Linked DNA regions of Granulosicoccus antarcticus IMCC3135. The protein of the gene in region 2 binds, or shares a complex with, the protein of the main gene of each other region. Links are inferred from orthologs where the notes say so. Each region holds a gene or a part of one and is shown on either strand. Other genes may lie near its edges.

Region 1 (3,082 bases), 310 kb from region 2 along the record:
TACTTGCTTCTTTGCAAGGCTGCGTAGAAGCGTTTTAAATTGAACAAGGCGTTGTACTGATCGAGGTTTTCTTGGCAACAAACTTGAACCAGACCAAAAACACCCATCGAAAATGTCGGCCACTTGGCGAATTTCCTTAACGTTTTGTTGTCTTGAACACATTGCGTTATCCAACTCACCCAAATGACTCCGACTCGGTATGATTAGCTCCACTCACATCCAGCAGGCAGACCCGTGCCGATTCTCTCTTTGCATCTCCCGGCACTCTGTGCAGGGACTCGTAGCAAACCCATGAAATATCGTTTTCGCTGGCTGACTGGCATATGCCTGCTAGCTACCGCTTTGCTTGCCTCATGCAGCAACCGTACCGAGCTGGATGATTCCGTGGCCCAGCTCTCCTTCAGCACGCTCGATGGCCAGCAGATTGCCGTGGCCGACATCGACAGCCCGTTGTTCGTGAATTTCTGGTCAACCACGTGCGCTATCTGTCTGGCCGAGATGCCTGAGCTGGCTTCGCTCTACGATGACTACACACCGCATGGCGTAAAGGTAATCGCTGTCGCCATGCCCTATGACCCACCCAATGACGTGCTGGAACTGGCCCAGGCTCAACAGTTTCCTTTCCCGGTAGCCCTGGATCTCAAAGGGGATGCTGTCGCAGCTTTTGGTCCGGTACAGGGCACACCGATCAGCTTTCTGATGGATTCAGACGGTCGGCTGGTGAAACGGTATGTCGGTGCCATCGAGTTTGATGCGCTGCGCGACGAGCTCGACAAATTACTGGAGCTGGGCTGAGATGTTGTGGATCAAATCACTGCACGTTATTTTCATGGTGACCTGGTTTGCGGGGCTCTTCTATCTGCCTCGCGTATTCGTCTACCACGCCATGAGCGATCAGGCGAATCAAGGACAGATGGATACGTTCAAAGTGATGGAGCGCAAATTGCTGGCCATCACCAATATTGGCGCCCTGCTCACGATTGTCTTTGGTTCGCTGTTGCTGATCATCTGGCTGCCTGGTCTGATGACGCTAGCCTGGATGAAACTCAAACTCCTGCTGGTGCTGGGCCTGATCGGCTATCACCTTTATTGCGCCAGACTGGTCAGACTCTTTCGGGATGATGGTAATACCCACTCACACGTGTGGTATCGCTGGTTCAACGAGGTGCCGGTTGCGTTTCTGGCAGGAATTGTCATTCTGGTTATTGCACGACCATTCAACTGAACGACAGGCGCACTGAGAAGCTGCTGTCAGCCAAAGCAGGTGCGTCCCAAGCCTGAACCATTCAGGCACGATGGGACGCTCTGCAATCCGCCCTCAGAGCCTCCTGCGACCTAACTGAGCAGCTTGAGTGAACAGCTGACAGTCGTATCAACCAATAACGGCTCCAGCTCGGTCAAGGCTCGCTTGTAGACCTTGCGTTTGAAGAAGATGACCTGTCGGGATGGCTCCCAGTAATCCACCCAGCGCCAGTGGTCAAATTCCGGCTTCGGACTATTGGCCAGATCCACGGCTGTTTCATTGCCCAACATGCGCAGCATGTACCAGATCTGTTTCTGACCAATGCAAAGCGGCTTCTGATTCCGCCGCACATAACGCTTTGGCAGTCGATACTTCAGCCATTCACGCGTACAACCCAACACATCGACATCGCCGGGCGACAGCCCGGTCTCTTCCTTCAACTCGCGGTACATCGCCTCTTCGGGGGATTCTGCATGGTCAATTCCACCTTGTGGGAACTGCCATGCGTTCTGTCCAACTCGCCTTGCCCAAAAGACCTGCCCTTCGTTGTTACTCAGAATGATGCCGACATTCGCTCGATACCCATCGCAGTCAATCATGTCGGTGCTCAAATTTTTGATATATCCCCGATTCAACCAAAAAAAACCACCACTGGCAAATTGGCAAGCAGCAAGCAGACCGGTTTTTGACTCCACAAAGCGCTGAAATCAATGAATGAGGACTTCCCAGCAATCTGAATAAAGTTTTTTTTCACCCGAATGTTACATACATGGCGTTCAGACGCCGAACACAATAGCCACGAGAAAACGCAGCGCAACCGTCAGCAAGAACAGACCGAAATAGCGGGATAGCTGTGCACGTGATCGAGTGTGGGCGGCCCTTGCGCCCAATCGTGTCGTCATGATCGCCGCAGGCATGACCACCATCAGAGTCAGCAGGGAGACATACCCCATGGCATCGGCTGGTAGCTCGGGATTTCCCCAGCCGGCGATAACGTACCCGATGGCGCCCGGCACAGCAATCAGCAAACCCACACCAGCCGATGTTGATATGGCCTGATGGATAGTGCGCCCGTACAACGTCAGAATCATTGTTGACAGTGCCCCGCCGCCGATCCCCATCAGCGCCGACAACAAGCCGATACCCAGACCGTACGCGGACAACAGCCCTCGTCCGGGCAGAGTGTCTTTGATCTGCTGGCTGTTACCACCGAACAACATGCGGGTCGACATCACCCCACCAACAACGACAAACACTAACTGGAAGAGCTCTGCGTCGGCAAAACCTGCCAGCACGCTGCCACAAATCACACCAACCAGTATGGGCAGCAGCCAGGTGCGCAGTACTGCGAGATCAAGCGTGCCCAGGCGAGCGTGTTCACGCGCCGACAGGTATGAGGTGGGGATGATCATGGCCAGCGAGGTGCCGACCGCCAACGGCATGGCAATATCATCGACATTGCCGGTGAGACGGTAAACCTCAAAGAACACCGGCACCGATATGGCACCACCGCCGATACCGAAAAATCCGGCACAGAATCCGATGGCACAGCCGGCAACCAGCAAGGCTGCCATGATCAACAAGAGGGCGGATACATCCAGACCAACTGGCATGTCAGTTCACCGCCGATACCCGTAACAGGCCCATGCTGCTGGAACCCTCAGGTTCTTGGTAGAGTCACCCCACGCTGCCCCTGGTATTTTCCACCCCGGTCGGCGTAGGACGTTTCACAGACCTCGTCACTTTCAAAGAACAGCATCTGCGCGATACCTTCGTTGGCGTAGATCTTCGCCGGCAACGGTGTCGTGTTGGAAAATTCGAGGGTGACGTGACCTTCCC
Region 2 (3,325 bases):
CGATAAATAAACGGGATTTCCCCGAAGAATTCAACAGCTGAAACTAACAATGACTGCCTTTCATCGCCAAGCCGGATCGCTCATGAGCGACCAGAAAACGCTGACATCCCTGGCCGAGGAGTTTGGCACCCCGCTGTATGTCTACAACCGCAAAGCCATCGAACAGGCCTGGCAGGAATTTGCCCAGGCGCTGGAAGGTCATCGCCATCTGATCTGTTATGCGGTCAAGGCCAATAGTAATCTGGCTATTCTGAATATTCTAGCGCGTCTTGGCTCGGGCTTCGATATCGTCTCTGAAGGGGAATTGAAACGCGTGTTGGCGGCCGGCGGTGAGCCGGGCAAGATTGTCTTTTCCGGTGTTGGCAAAAGCACCCGTGAGATGGCGGCGGCTCTGGAGGCTGGTATCCGATGCTTCAATGTGGAGTCCGACTCAGAGCTTGAACGTCTGGCAGAAGTGGCGGCCGCCCACGGTGTCGTGGCTCCCGTGTCACTGCGTATCAACCCTGATGTGGATGCCATGACGCATCCCTATATTTCGACAGGATTGAAGGAAAACAAATTCGGTATCGGCATGGCCCATGCCATGGATACCTACCGGCGCGGTGCTTCTCTGGCCTCCCTGAATATCAAGGGAATCGATTGTCACATCGGTTCGCAGTTGACCAATCTGGAACCTTACGCCGATGCTATCGCTTTGCTGATAGACATGGTTGATCGCCTGGACGGTGAAGGTATCCATCTGTCTCATGTCGACATAGGGGGCGGTCAGGGTATTGCCTATACCAGCGAGGAATCACATCTGAATATCGCCAGCTGGGCTGACTGCGTCGTACAGGCAATCGGTGACAGGGATCTGGAAATTCTGGTCGAACCCGGTCGTTACATCGTGGGTCAGGCAGGTGTGTTGTTGACTCGGGTGGAGTACCTGAAGAGCAATGAAGATCGACATTTTGCCGTTGTGGATGCTGCCATGAACGATCTCATCCGACCGGCGTTGTACAGCGCCTGGCAAGGCATCGAAGAGGTGGAAACACTGGAGCGGGAGTCAAAAATCTATGATGTTGTGGGTCCGATCTGCGAGTCGGCCGATTTTCTCGGCAAGCAACGCGAACTGGCAATTGCTCAGAACGATTTGCTGTGTGTCCGCTCTTCAGGCGCCTATGCCTCTGTAATGAGTTCCAATTACAACACACGAGCACGCGCAGCCGAGGTCATGGTAAGTGGTGATGATGCGACTCTGGTACGTGCTCGTGAGGATATCGATGCCTTGTTTGCGAACGAATTCATGCTGCCATGAAGTCCATTGAATTTACCAAGATGCACGGTCTTGGCAATGATTTCATGGTCATTGACAATCTCCGGCAAGGGCTTGAACTGAGCCCGCAGCAGATACTCAGCCTCTCGGACAGGCATACCGGTATCGGTTTTGATCAGCTGCTGGTGGTGGAGCCTGCCAGTGTTGATGGTGTCGAGTTCGACTACCGGATTTTCAATGCTGACGGCACCGAAGTGGAGCATTGTGGCAACGGTGCACGTTGCTTTGCCCGCTTTGTCAGTGATCGTGGCATGACGAAAAATCGATCCATCCGCGTAAATACCTGTAATGGCGTGATAACGCTTGTCTTGCAAGATAATGGAGAGGTCATGGTGCAGATGGGCGTGCTGGTTTTCGAGCCTGCCGGGGTGCCTTTTCTAGCCGACAATGAGGCGCTTTTCTACGATCTTGAAGTCGCTGGGGAAAACTTTCAGGTAGGTGCTGCCAGTGTCGGTAATCCGCATGTGTTGCTACAGGTTGATGATGTTGATTCCGCCGAAGTTGAGCGTCTGGGACCATTGATTGAAAGTCACCCACGTTTTCCAAGACGGGTCAACGTCAGTTTCATGCAAATAATTGACAGACAAAATATTCGTCTGCGAGTCTTCGAAAGAGGGGTTGGTGAGACGCAAGCTTGTGGCAGCGGAGCCTGTGCTGCCGTGGCTATAGCGCATCGACAAGGAAAACTTGACAATTCGGTGTCTGTGACCTTACCCGGAGGCGAATTGAAAATACATTGGCCAAATGAAAAGACATCAATTGAAATGACGGGCCCATGTTCTACAGTCTTTGAAGGACAAACGAGAATGTAGAAAAACATGCAACCCGAACAAGCTGATCTGAGCCAGGTATTGACCGATGATGATGTACTCCGGTTTCTGAGTAGAAACCCTGAATTCTTCGTCAACAATCAGGACATTCTGCCAAGACTGCGCATACCCCATGAGACAGGTAGTGCAGTCTCTCTGATCGAAAGGCAAGTCAGCGTACTGCGTGGCAAATGCGGAACACTGGAAAACAGCCTGCGTGACCTGATCGGTGTTGCACGTGAAAACGAATCCTTACACCAGCGCCTGCACGTTTTGATCCAGGAAATCATTTCAGCCAGAAATCTCAACAAGATTGTCGATCTGACACGAGCCAGCCTGCAACAGAACTTCAACGCCGACGATGTTCATCTGCTGCTGTTCTGCACGGAGCCCAAAAAACCTGCTGTACGTAAGCGTACAAGCGCTGTGAGCGCGGCAAAGAGTGCGACCAAGGCTGCACCTCGGGTACGCACTCAAAAGCCGATTGAGGGCACGCAAATTGTGCCGCACGATGATTCGGCGCTAGAGCTGTTCAGTGAGTTGTTCGCCAATGCTGAGACGATTTGTGGTCTGCCGAGCGAAGAGCAACTATCGAGCCTCGTCGGTCAGGATCATTCCGATGTCGCCTCCGCTGCCTTGATACCACTGCAACATGAAAGACCACTGGGCGTCATCATACTGACCAGTCGTGACGAGTCGCGCTTTGCATCGGGCAAGGGTGTGATGTTCCTGAATCACCTGGGGCAATTGCTAAGTCGCAGATTGGCAACCTACGGCACCATTTTACCTGTAACGGTCGCGTGAAGATGGACAAGGCCAGAGAGGACAACGCTGGCTCTGTCATGATGGAGGAGGATGCTCAGGCTGCCGAGCAGGAAGACTCTGTCTTTCAGTCTGCCATTGACCAATACCTTGAAGATCTGCGCGTTGCTCGCCGGAGTTCACCGCACACTGTCAGCAACTATGCGCGCGATCTGCATGCGATTGCTCGTTCAGCTCAGACCAGAGAGGTTGACGGTTGGCGGAATCTGACGGCCGATCATGTTCGCAGCATCATCGCTGAACAACATCGTGATGGCATATCGGGCCGTAGTCTGGCTCGCCGTCTATCTGCGTTACGGGGTCTCTACAATTTTCTGATGGGGCAGGGTCTGTGTGAGGTAAATCCTGCGCAAGACATTCTGGCACCCAAGGACAAGAA

What was found.
Region 1: the proteins of dapF (region 2) and IMCC3135_RS01530 are in contact, whole or in part, in a solved structure (PDB 5YGU), measured with the Escherichia coli proteins. The link is inferred for Granulosicoccus antarcticus IMCC3135 from one-to-one orthologs.

Annotation. Positions count from the first base shown.
Region 1 is NZ_CP018632.1:330,278-333,359, reverse strand. Bases 90-2,846 are described here. They hold IMCC3135_RS01530 (RNA pyrophosphohydrolase), read right to left. Parts: upstream 1,843-2,846; coding sequence 1,336-1,842; downstream 90-1,335. Other genes in these bases: IMCC3135_RS01525 (sulfite exporter TauE/SafE family protein), read right to left, coding at 2,020-2,846; IMCC3135_RS01535 (CopD family protein), read left to right, coding at 797-1,225; IMCC3135_RS01540 (TlpA disulfide reductase family protein), read left to right, coding at 292-795. In the rest of the region: more of IMCC3135_RS01525, read right to left, coding at 2,847-2,856; dcd (dCTP deaminase), read right to left, coding at 2,904-3,082. UniProt on the Escherichia coli protein: Master regulator of 5'-end-dependent mRNA decay.
Region 2 is NZ_CP018632.1:16,920-20,244, forward strand. Bases 211-3,210 are described here. They hold dapF (diaminopimelate epimerase), read left to right. Parts: upstream 211-1,293; coding sequence 1,294-2,127; downstream 2,128-3,210. Other genes in these bases: lysA (diaminopimelate decarboxylase), read left to right, coding at 211-1,297; IMCC3135_RS00075 (DUF484 family protein), read left to right, coding at 2,134-2,928; xerC (tyrosine recombinase XerC), read left to right, coding at 2,931-3,210. In the rest of the region: IMCC3135_RS00060 (hypothetical protein), read left to right, coding at 1-10; more of lysA, read left to right, coding at 50-210; more of xerC, read left to right, coding at 3,211-3,325. UniProt on the Escherichia coli protein: Involved in the succinylase branch of the L-lysine biosynthesis and in the biosynthesis of the pentapeptide incorporated in the peptidoglycan moiety. Catalyzes the stereoinversion of LL-2,6-diaminopimelate (L,L-DAP) to meso-diaminopimelate (meso-DAP).